2 regions of the Rossellomorea sp. DA94 genome follow, and region 2 is predicted to be linked to the other one. Evidence: a T-box and tRNA genes for the amino acid it is inferred to sense, from the RefSeq annotation. Region 2 holds a T-box; the other holds one or more tRNA genes.
The links. A T-box is a leader RNA that pairs with one kind of tRNA and senses whether it is charged. The one in region 2 lies ahead of tyrS (tyrosine--tRNA ligase), so its partner is inferred to be a tRNA-Tyr.
Positions count from the first base shown of each region.

Region 1: it encodes a tRNA-Tyr, which carries the amino acid that the T-box ahead of tyrS (tyrosine--tRNA ligase) is inferred to sense. The anticodon was not compared.

Region 1 covers NZ_CP122397.1:1,337,156-1,343,118, forward strand. Annotated here, with positions in the region: rRNA gene P8596_RS07035 (23S ribosomal RNA) at 1-2,721, shown strand, start outside; rRNA gene rrf (5S ribosomal RNA) at 3,020-3,136, shown strand; tRNA gene P8596_RS07045 (tRNA-Asn) at 3,144-3,218, shown strand; tRNA gene P8596_RS07050 (tRNA-Ser) at 3,225-3,316, shown strand; tRNA gene P8596_RS07055 (tRNA-Glu) at 3,332-3,406, shown strand; tRNA gene P8596_RS07060 (tRNA-Val) at 3,438-3,513, shown strand; tRNA gene P8596_RS07065 (tRNA-Met) at 3,536-3,609, shown strand; tRNA gene P8596_RS07070 (tRNA-Asp) at 3,620-3,696, shown strand; tRNA gene P8596_RS07075 (tRNA-Phe) at 3,860-3,935, shown strand; tRNA gene P8596_RS07080 (tRNA-Thr) at 3,950-4,025, shown strand; tRNA gene P8596_RS07085 (tRNA-Tyr) at 4,042-4,125, shown strand; tRNA gene P8596_RS07090 (tRNA-Trp) at 4,134-4,207, shown strand; tRNA gene P8596_RS07095 (tRNA-His) at 4,219-4,294, shown strand; tRNA gene P8596_RS07100 (tRNA-Gln) at 4,334-4,405, shown strand; tRNA gene P8596_RS07105 (tRNA-Gly) at 4,410-4,484, shown strand; tRNA gene P8596_RS07110 (tRNA-Cys) at 4,492-4,565, shown strand; tRNA gene P8596_RS07115 (tRNA-Leu) at 4,574-4,657, shown strand; tRNA gene P8596_RS07120 (tRNA-Gly) at 4,662-4,735, shown strand; gene P8596_RS07125 (carbohydrate ABC transporter permease) at 5,043-5,939, shown strand; gene P8596_RS07130 (carbohydrate ABC transporter permease) at 5,939-5,963, shown strand, end outside.
Region 2 covers NZ_CP122397.1:3,621,281-3,627,243, reverse strand. Annotated here, with positions in the region: gene P8596_RS18900 (transglycosylase domain-containing protein) at 1-1,562, opposite strand, end outside; T-box leader at 1,740-1,947, shown strand; gene tyrS (tyrosine--tRNA ligase) at 2,002-3,264, shown strand; gene rpsD (30S ribosomal protein S4) at 3,403-4,005, opposite strand; gene P8596_RS18885 (hypothetical protein) at 4,342-4,941, shown strand; gene P8596_RS18880 (sensor domain-containing diguanylate cyclase) at 4,983-5,963, shown strand, end outside.

The DNA.
Region 1 (5,963 bases), 2.3 Mb from region 2:
GGAAGAGAAAGCAATTGCGATTCCCTGAGTAGCGGCGAGCGAAACGGGATATAGCCCAAACCAAGAGGCTTGCCTCTTGGGGTTGTAGGACACTCTATACGGAGTTACAAAGGAATGAAGTAGACGAAGAAGTCTGGAAAGGCTCGTCAAAGAAGGTAACAACCCTGTAGTTGAAACTTCATTCCCTCTTGAGTGGATCCTGAGTACGGCGGGACACGTGAAATCCCGTCGGAAGCTGGGAGGACCATCTCCCAAGGCTAAATACTCCCTAGTGACCGATAGTGAACCAGTACCGTGAGGGAAAGGTGAAAAGCACCCCGGAAGGGGAGTGAAATAGAACCTGAAACCGTGTGCCTACAAGTAGTCAGAGCCCGTTAACGGGTGATGGCGTGCCTTTTGTAGAATGAACCGGCGAGTTACGATCCCATGCAAGGTTAAGTTGATAAGACGGAGCCGCAGCGAAAGCGAGTCTGAATAGGGCGATTTGAGTATGTGGTCGTAGACCCGAAACCAGGTGATCTACCCATGTCCAGGATGAAGTTCAGGTAACACTGAATGGAGGTCCGAACCCACGCACGTTGAAAAGTGCGGGGATGAGGTGTGGGTAGCGGAGAAATTCCAATCGAACTTGGAGATAGCTGGTTCTCTCCGAAATAGCTTTAGGGCTAGCCTCATGTGTAAGAGTCTTGGAGGTAGAGCACTGTTTGGACTAGGGGCCCTCATCGGGTTACCGAATTCAGACAAACTCCGAATGCCAAAGACTTATCCATGGGAGTCAGACTGCGAGTGATAAGATCCGTAGTCGAAAGGGAAACAGCCCAGACCACCAGCTAAGGTCCCAAAGTATACGTTAAGTGGAAAAGGATGTGGAGTTGCTTAGACAACCAGGATGTTGGCTTAGAAGCAGCCACCATTTAAAGAGTGCGTAATAGCTCACTGGTCGAGTGACTCTGCGCCGAAAATGTACCGGGGCTAAACGTATCACCGAAGCTGTGGATTGACACCTCTAGGTGTCAGTGGTAGGAGAGCGTTCTAAGGACTGCGAAGCTAGACCGTAAGGACTGGTGGAGTGCTTAGAAGTGAGAATGCCGGTATGAGTAGCGAAAGATGGGTGAGAATCCCATCCACCGAATGCCTAAGGTTTCCTGAGGAAGGCTCGTCCGCTCAGGGTTAGTCGGGACCTAAGTCGAGGCCGATAGGCGTAGACGATGGACAACAGGTTGATATTCCTGTACCACCTCTTTTCCGTTTGAGCAATGGGGGGACGCAGGAGGATAGGGTAAGCGCACTGCTGGATATGTGCGTCTAAGCAGTTAGGCTGATGATGAGGCAAATCCCATCATCGTGAAGGCTGAGCTGTGATAGCGAGCGAATTATAGTAGCGAAGTTCCTGATTCCACACTGCCAAGAAAAGCCTCTAGCGAGGAAAAAGGTGCCCGTACCGCAAACCGACACAGGTAGGCGAGGAGAGAATCCTAAGGTGAGCGAGAGAACTCTCGTTAAGGAACTCGGCAAAATGACCCCGTAACTTCGGGAGAAGGGGTGCTCTGGTAGGGTGCAAGCCCGAGAGAGCCGCAGTGAATAGGCCCAGGCGACTGTTTAGCAAAAACACAGGTCTCTGCGAAGCCGTAAGGCGAAGTATAGGGGCTGACGCCTGCCCGGTGCTGGAAGGTTAAGAGGAGTGCTTAGCGCAAGCGAAGGTGCGAATCGAAGCCCCAGTAAACGGCGGCCGTAACTATAACGGTCCTAAGGTAGCGAAATTCCTTGTCGGGTAAGTTCCGACCCGCACGAAAGGCGTAACGATCTGGGCACTGTCTCAACGAGAGACTCGGTGAAATTATAGTACCTGTGAAGATGCAGGTTACCCGCGACAGGACGGAAAGACCCCGTGGAGCTTTACTGTAGCCTGATATTGAATTTTGGTACAGCTTGTACAGGATAGGTAGGAGCCTTGGAAACCGGAGCGCCAGCTTCGGTGGAGGCATCGGTGGGATACTACCCTGGCTGTATTGAAATTCTAACCCGCGCCCCTTATCGGGGTGGGAGACAGTGTCAGGTGGGCAGTTTGACTGGGGCGGTCGCCTCCTAAAGAGTAACGGAGGCGCCCAAAGGTTCCCTCAGAATGGTTGGAAATCATTCGCAGAGTGTAAAGGCACAAGGGAGCTTGACTGCGAGACCTACAAGTCGAGCAGGGACGAAAGTCGGGCTTAGTGATCCGGTGGTTCCGCATGGAAGGGCCATCGCTCAACGGATAAAAGCTACCCCGGGGATAACAGGCTTATCTCCCCCAAGAGTCCACATCGACGGGGAGGTTTGGCACCTCGATGTCGGCTCATCGCATCCTGGGGCTGTAGTCGGTCCCAAGGGTTGGGCTGTTCGCCCATTAAAGCGGTACGCGAGCTGGGTTCAGAACGTCGTGAGACAGTTCGGTCCCTATCCGTCGTGGGCGCAGGAAATTTGAGAGGAGCTGTCCTTAGTACGAGAGGACCGGGATGGACGCACCGCTGGTGTACCAGTTGTCTTGCCAAAGGCATCGCTGGGTAGCTATGTGCGGAAGGGATAAGTGCTGAAAGCATCTAAGCATGAAGCCCCCCTCGAGATGAGATTTCCCATCACGTAAGTGAGTAAGATCCCTAGAAGATGACTAGGTAGATAGGTCAGAGATGGAAGCTTGGCGACATGTGGAGTTGACTGATACTAATCGATCGAGGACTTAACCACACTATAAAGCGGAGGCGGCTTGAACAGAGACGACAAGCATTTCTGGGCAATCAGAAGAGGGTGCTCTTTACCCTCAGCTGATTGAACTGAAATGACCTCGAGTCTCTAGCCGCCGGAGCTGGACTGCATTCTACTTTCAATAGTAGATGCAACATTGGTCGATATTCGGCTTTCTTGACATCAATCCTTTATCTAGTTTTGAAGGAATAAAATTTATATGAAAATATAAAAAAATCCTTGAAAAAAATTATCTACACGATATAATAGTACTTGTCCTTAAAAAAGAGACAATACATAGTCTGGTGACAATGGCGAAGAGGTCACACCCGTTCCCATGCCGAACACGGAAGTTAAGCTCTTCAGCGCCGATGGTAGTTGGGGGATCTCCCCCTGTGAGAGTAGGACGTCGCCAGGCATATCGTTCCGCAGTAGCTCAGTGGTAGAGCTATCGGCTGTTAACCGATCGGTCGCAAGTTCGAATCTTGCCTGCGGAGCCAATATATGGAGAGCTGTCCGAGTGGCCGAAGGAGCACGATTGGAAATCGTGTAGACGGTTAACGCTGTCTCAAGGGTTCAAATCCCTTGCTCTCCGCCATTATATTTTCAATAAGGCCCATTGGTCAAGCGGTTAAGACACCGCCCTTTCACGGCGGTAACACGGGTTCGAATCCCGTATGGGTCACCATTTTCTTTCAAAAAGAATTCATTTACATAGTGGAGGATTAGCTCAGCTGGGAGAGCATCTGCCTTACAAGCAGAGGGTCGGCGGTTCGATCCCGTCATCCTCCACCATTTATTTTTTTGTTCATATCGTCGCGGGGTGGAGCAGTTCGGTAGCTCGTCGGGCTCATAACCCGAAGGTCGCAGGTTCAAATCCTGTCCCCGCAATACCATTTTTGGTCCGGTAGTTCAGTTGGTTAGAATGCCTGCCTGTCACGCAGGAGGTCGCGGGTTCGAGTCCCGTCCGGACCGCCATTTTTACTTAGAGTATTGTTTCTTGAAAAGGAAAAGGGTTTCGATAAGCGAGAAGGTCGAGGAAGCGATCGAAGGAACACCGTAGCGTATTTAACATACGTGAGGATGTGACTGAGTGAGCTGACGAAGAGATTCGAAGCTTAGCGGAAGCCGGAAACTATTTGGCTCAGTAGCTCAGTTGGTAGAGCAATGGACTGAAAATCCATGTGTCGGCGGTTCGATTCCGTCCTGAGCCACCATTTATTTACTTGATGCCGGTGTAGCTCAACTGGTAGAGCAACTGACTTGTAATCAGTAGGTTGGGGGTTCAAGTCCTCTTGCCGGCACCAGTCAAGTGATTTAGCTGGAGGGGTAGCGAAGTGGCTAAACGCGGCGGACTGTAAATCCGCTCCTTCGGGTTCGGCAGTTCGAATCTGCCCCCCTCCACCATTTATTTTAGGGGTATAGTTTAACGGTAGAACGAAGGTCTCCAAAACCTTTGGTGTGGGTTCGATTCCTACTACCCCTGCCAATTTTAACATGGCGATTGTGGCGAAGTGGTTAACGCACCTGATTGTGGTTCAGGCATTCGTGGGTTCGATTCCCATCAGTCGCCCCATAAAAGTCACATTTTTATTTCCGTGACATATACTATCAGTGGGCTATAGCCAAGCGGTAAGGCATCGCACTTTGACTGCGACATGCGTTGGTTCGAATCCAGCTAGCCCAGTAGTGCGGAAGTAGTTCAGTGGTAGAACACCACCTTGCCAAGGTGGGGGTCGCGGGTTCGAATCCCGTCTTCCGCTCCAATATTAAGGCGGCATAGCCAAGTGGTAAGGCATGGGTCTGCAAAACCCTGATCACCGGTTCAAATCCGGTTGCCGCCTCCAAATGTAATGCCGGTGTGGCGGAATTGGCAGACGCGCACGACTCAAAATCGTGTTCCTCTGGAGTGCCGGTTCGATCCCGGCCACCGGTACCACATCGCGGGTGTAGTTTAGTGGTAAAACCTCAGCCTTCCAAGCTGATGATGAGGGTTCGATTCCCTTCACCCGCTCCAACTTACATACGACAGACTTTCTCTTTATGAGGAAGTCTTTTTTATTTGTTCAAATCTCAGCATTATTTCAACACCACTTAATGATTTGCAAAACTAACTTTTCACACAAAACTCACAACCTTTTCTTTTACCCATCACCCACCAAAACAAAACCCATCTAGTCAAAATAGTGCACCTTCTTCGTCAATTGAGTTCCCCTTATTAAGAAAGCGCTACCATTATAATAAAAGAAAGCGATTACACAGATAGGGTGGTGATACGGGTGGAACCAAAGATTCAGACTGGACCAGTAAGCCCAGATGTACAAATGAAGGCAGTGACAAAGAAGAAGTTCAAGTATAAGAGCTTGCTGACGTACGCTGCCTTTGTTGGACCGGCACTTTTATTTTTCTTAGTGATTCAGATTCTTCCATTCTTGATGGGTGTGTATTATTCCTTCACCTCATGGAATGGTGTCAGCTCGGTTGTCGAGTGGGTTGGATTCGATAACTACAAAAAGATCTTCACGGATGATAAGACGTTTTTTAATTCATTCATGTTCACTACGAAGTTTATGTTTGCGGCAGTGATCATCAGTAACTTGATAGGATTCGGATTTGCCCTGTTGTTGAATGCCGCGTTGAAGACGCGCAATATCCTGAGGACGGTATTCTTTATCCCCAACGTCATCGGGGGATTGTTACTAGGGTTCATCTGGCAGTTCATCTTTGTTAAAGGATTTGCATCACTTGGGAATATGACGGATATCGGATTCTTTAAGATGCCGTGGCTTGGTGATGAGAAGACGGCTTTCTGGGGGATTGTCATCGTATTTGCCTGGCAGATATCGGGGTATATGATGGTCATTTATGTAGCGGCATTGCAAGGGGTGGACAATTCACTTCTTGAAGCAGCGAAAATGGATGGGGCATCAAATTGGACCCTCCTCACAAAAATCATTATTCCTTTAATATTACCTGCATTCACGATTTGTTTCTTCCTGACGATTTCGATGGCATTTAAAATATTTGATCTTAACATCTCGCTGACAGGCGGTGGGCCATTTAACTCCACGCAATCTGTAGCGATCAATATCTATCAGGAAGCTTTCCAGAATAACCGTTATGGACTTGGGACGGCGAAGTCGATTCTGTTCTTTGTGGTAGTGGCCGTGTTTACGACGGTCCAGGTAATGGTGACGAAGAAGAAGGAGGTTGAGGCGTAATGGGCAATCGCTATACGAAAAGAA
Region 2 (5,963 bases):
TTCGCATATGTTCTGACCGCTGGTAGATTCAATGATTCTGCCAGGGCGAATCTTGCAGGGAAGAGTCCGCGCTCCCTGAACGAATAGTTTTCCGGTTTCCAGCCATTGATGTTGACGCCCACATCGGGAATCGGTGATCCCGGTGAGATGTAGCCGTATTCGAGTGCTGGTCCGTAAGCGAGCAAAGGCTTCATGGTAGAGCCGTTTGATCTGTGTGATTGAGTGGCATGGTTGATTTGTTCCAATTTAAAATCCCGGCCGCCGATGAAGCTGATGATGCGGCCCGTTTTGTTCTCGATCATCACGGCGCCGACCTGAACCGGCTCCTCGATTTCTACTTCTTTCCCTGTGTCAGGGTCTTTTACCGTTCTGGTTTTGGTAGGACCGTACATGTCATACGCATCCTTTGTTTTTTGCATCTGGTCATAGATCTTCTTGTTGATGGTTGAATGGATTTCATACCCGCTTTGACGGACATTGCGGTCAGCAAGCGTCTGGTATTTGTCTTCAAGTTCATCATTGTTTTCAAGATCCTGTTCAGAATATCCATCTTTCTTGGCAAGCACATTTTTCATGATTTCCACTGCCCTGCTTTCGAGTTCGGCAGTAAGCCATGGGTATTGCTCTCGAGGTGATGGCTTTGGTTTCACGAAATCATTTGAGATGTCATAGGCAACGGCATCGTCATATTGCTTTTTCGTGATGTATCCTTCCCGGTGCATCCGGTAGAGGACCGTGTTTTTCCGGCTCATCCCGGCTTCGAGATTCTCTTTGATCTCCCCATTATTCTTGAATGGTGTGTAAGAGAAGGGAGCCTGTGGAAGTCCAGCAATGAAGGCTGACTGTGGCAGGGACAAATCCTTGGCGTCCACTCCGAAAATCCCTTTGGCAGCCGATTGGACACCTGCGATATTTTGGCCGGATGAGTTCCGTCCAAGAGTCGCTACATTCAGATACGCTTCCAGTATTTCATCTTTATCAAAAAATCTTTCCAGGCGAAGAGCGAGAAGGATCTCTTTCGCTTTTCTTTCAAATGATACTTCATTCGTGAGGATCTGATTTTTGATCAGCTGTTGAGTGAGTGTACTCCCGCCTGATTGGGTGGCTGAATTCGTGAATTCCTGTAGGACGGCGCGCATGATCGCTTTCGGCACGACACCGTTATGTTCGTTGAAGTACTCATCTTCTGTTGCAATGACGGCATGCTGCAGATCTTTCGAAATATCTTCAAGCTTCACTTCTTCCCGTTCCAGGTCAGTCCGAAGTTTCCCGAGATAGACATCGTCCGAGAAGTAAAGTCGAGAGGTTTCTTCGTAGTTGTAGATGTCCTTTTTCATTTGGTCATAAGGACGGATCGGTTCTTCCTTGACGAGTGAAGCGAAATAACCCGCTCCGACTCCTCCTGCAAATGCGAATCCCAATACAAAGAGGACGATCAGGATCAAAGACAGGTTCCAGAATACACCGTATGTAATTCTTGCTCGTTTTTGTAGTCTAGTATTTGAAAAGAACCTGATTGCAGGGTCTAATTTTTCACGTAATATGTTCCATTTTTCCTTCATATATCATTCCCCCCAGAACATTCCCATTATAGCATAATTACAGGAAGGCTGTCGTAAAAAGTCAAATAAAATGGTCTTTTATCATGCATTTAGTTGACTATTATTTTGGAATATGGTAAAAACCTAATATAGTGATTGTAATGATCATCCGTCATCAATCGGATTTTTGTACAAATAATACATGCAATGAGAGGAATAAGTAGTCTGCCTTCCCTGTTACGAAGAGAGTCAGTGGGTGCTGTGAACTGACACAAATGGCCGATGAATTACATCCTGGAGCTTTTGTCGTGAACCTTAGTAGCGGCAAACGGTGAGAGCCGTTATCTCTATGAGTGAAGGATGTTATTCCTTAATTTGGGTGGTACCGCGCGACAGCGTCCCTGCATATATGCAGGGACTTTTTTGTTGTTTGCACGTTGAAATTAAAGGAGGAAGAGAGATGGATTTATTAAAAGACTTGGAATGGCGTGGGATCACGTACCAGCAAACGGATGCTGAAGGCTTGAAGGACTTATTGAATAAAGAAAGCATTTCGATTTATTGCGGGATCGATCCGACAGCGGACAGTATGCATATCGGTCATCTGCTTCCTTTCTTGACGCTTCGCCGTTTCCAGAATCAAGGGCATCGTCCACTTGTACTGGTTGGAGGGGCGACAGGTTTGATCGGTGACCCGAGCGGTAAAAACGAAGAGCGTAAACTCCAGACGGTTGAAGCGATCCAGGGAAATGTAGCAAGCATTAAAGGACAGCTCCAAAGCATTTTTGACTTCGAAGGGGAAAACGGTGCCGTGATGGTGAATAACTATGACTGGATCGGTGCGATGGATGTCGTCACATTCCTTCGTGATTTCGGAAAGCATGTGGGTGTCAATTACATGCTGGCTAAAGATACGATCTCGTCCCGTCTGGAATCGGGTATTTCATTCACTGAATTTACGTATACGATCCTTCAGGCGATGGACTTCAATCACTTATATGACAACTACAATTGTAAACTGCAGATCGGTGGAAGTGACCAGTGGGGGAACATTACGACGGGCCTTGAACTGATCAGACGCACACATGAAGAAGAAACGAAGGCATTCGGCTTCACGATTCCACTTGTAACGAAAGCGGACGGAACGAAATTCGGTAAAACGGAAAGCGGGGCGGTATGGCTCGATCCGAAGAAAACGTCTCCTTACGAGTTCTACCAGTTCTGGATCAACGCAGCCGATGCGGATGTGGTGAAATACTTGAAGTACTTTACCTTCCTTTCTCATGAAGAAATCGACGCACTTGCTACTTCCGTTGAAACAGAACCTCATCTTCGCAAAGCACAAAAGACGTTAGCGGAAGAAATGACGAAGCTGATCCACGGAGAAGAGGCCCTTGATCAGGCGATCCGTATCACTCAAGCGTTATTCAGTGGTGACATCAAATCATTATCAGCTTCTGAAATACTGGAAGGCTTCAAAGATGTCCCATCTTTCGAACAGGCAAAAGGAGAAGAAATCGGATTGATCGATCTCCTCGTTAATGCGAAAATCTCGCCATCCAAACGTCAGGCTCGAGAAGATGTCGGAAACGGTGCGATTTACATCAACGGTGAGCGTATCACGGATCTTCAGCATGTGATGGGCGAAGGGGACAAGATCGAAGGACAATTTACGATCATCCGCCGAGGAAAGAAGAAATATTTCAGAGTTCAGTACGTATAATAGAAAATACAATCTTTCAGCGCGGTATCCGTTTCTCTCATTAGGAGCGGGTACCGTGCTTTTATTATGGGAATTTCATGTTTTTCAGCACAAAAAAAAACACTGCCCATAGAATGGACAGTGTCTCTTTCACAAAGATTAACGAGAGTAGAACTCAACGATAAGAGCTTCGTTAATTTCAGCTGGTAATTCAGAACGTTCAGGAACGCGTGTGAATGTACCTTCTAATTTGTCAGCATCGAAAGTTAGGAATTCAGGAACAAAGCTGTTCACTTCCATCGCTTCTTTGATGATGTCAAGGTTACGTGATTTTTCACGAACTGAGATTGTTTGACCAGGAAGAACGCGGAATGAAGGGATGTCTACGCGAGATCCGTTCACTGTAACGTGACCGTGGTTAACAAGTTGACGTGCTTGACGACGAGTACGAGCAAGACCTAAACGATAAACAACGTTATCCAGGCGGCACTCAAGTAGCGCCATGAAGTTTTCACCGTGTTTACCTTGTAATTTGCCAGCTTGGTCAAATAGGTTACGGAATTGACGCTCAGTTACTCCGTACATGTGACGAAGTTTTTGCTTCTCTTGAAGTTGTAAACCGTATTCAGAGATTTTTTTACGTTGGTTAGGACCGTGTTGTCCTGGAGCGTAAGGACGCTTTTCTAATTCTTTACCCGTACCGCTTAGAGAGATTCCAAGACGACGAGATAATTTCCAGCTTGGGCCAGTATATCGAGCCATGAGAGACTCCTCCTTTATTGTTTTTATTTTGTTGTAAAATAAAAACACCTGTGAATAAACAATTATGTGCATTTTGTTTTCATGTACCTTCGCCCTAGCAGCAGAGGGTTACAAGATACACCTCAACGTAGAGGAACAAAATACGAGCATAAAGGACTTCACTGAAGCTGCATTATTTTACACAAAGAATATTATATGATGCGAGAGATTAGAAGTCAAGGAAGTATTTTATAGTTTCCTGAAAAGAGCGATCTGGATTGCACAAACAATATAGTTCATAAGTCATTTGTTGTGATATAATAAAAGTTGAAAATTATGTTAAATAGGTGAGCAGATTTGCAGGAATCAAAGAGAGAGAAATTTCTTCGATATCTATTGATCGGTATCTGTCTGCTGGTCGTATTGGGAGGTTCCCTTTATTCCTCCTCATCCGATAAAGTCGAGGAGATCAAACCATCCACACATGCCCAAGTATTGTCCAGGGGGGACGAAAGTCGGAACCCGGTCATCGCAGTGGCGAAGGTGGTAGAAGAGCAGCCGGTCCTTGTCATATATGAAATTGATCAAAAAAACCAATATTACTTTAAGGTATTACATAGTGTGTCGTTACACAATCCAGTGAAAACGCTTCGTGTTACAAAGGAACATAATGGGGTCTGGGTCCAAATGGAAGAGAAGAAGTGGATACTGTTTTCCGAATCGTTAGAGGTTTTACAGGAGCGGGAAAGTGAACCGTCTTCCGTCACTTCAAGCCGGCAGCCCTTTCATATTCAGGAGGGCACCGGATTGATCAGCATTCCCCGGGGATCCCGTGATGTCCGACTGGTTCTTACAGACAAAAGCGGGGAACCGGAAGAAATCCATTCCTTATCAGGAGACGATTCAGTATGGCTGGTTGTCTTTCAAAAGGATATGGTACTGGCCAGGAGCCGGTGATGTAATTCGTTTCACAAACCTTTCAGGTGTGGGTGAGAAAAATGTACGTTATTCAACATGCTCTGCATGAATACAAGTCCAAGCTATTCGATTTAATCTATGAAGAAATGTCAGCAGATGCAGATCATTCTGTTCAATTGCAAAAATGGCTGACGGTTGTGAAGGATTGCCTGGATATCGATCAGGCATTTTTATATTTTTATACCGATTCTACTTATTTCCTATATCAACCCCATCATCATGGTGGTGTTCCCCTCACACTTGCTGAAGCGACAGAGGAGTATATTCTCAGGCCGATCTTAATAGAAAAAGAAGATCTTTCTTCCATTAAGTTTCACTTTACGAAGAGTGATGGAAGTCCTTTGGCGATCCTCCAAGTGAAGACGGAGGATTCGAAAGGCTGGGCCGATGAAAGCTGGCTTCATTCCTTTTGGAAGGCGAGCAATCAGTTTTTACAGCATACAGGCAGCATCCAGACCGTCCTTGAAGACGAGAGAAGATATAGGGAATTATTCAAAGTGACAGAGATCTTCCATTCAACGAGGGACGTTCATACCCTCCTCGTACAGGTCATCGAGACATTGAAACAGGTATTCCCGATTGATGAGTTCCGTTTGTTATTGTCCAATGACCGGTATGACTTCGGCGAACTGCCCATCAAGAATTTTGATTTTGAACGTGCCAATGAATCGGCCATGCAGGCATTTGTCAACGGAAGCATTGAGTCCTGTGAAGAAGATATCCTTTATGCCCCATTAAAAGGGAAGCAGGGGATCTACGGGGTCCTTGAGGTGAAGTCCGTTTCCCGTGATTTTACAGATCAGAAGATCGAGTTCATCCGCCTCCTAGCCTATACAGCCGGGAGTGCCTTGGAGAACGCCAAGCTTTATGAACAGTCGAAGAGACTTATCACCGATCTTCAGCTTATCAATGAAACGTCCCATCAACTAAACTTGAATTTACGGTTATCTGAAACGGTCCTGTTTTTGAAGAAGCAGATTAAGCGTTCCTTCCAGGCATCC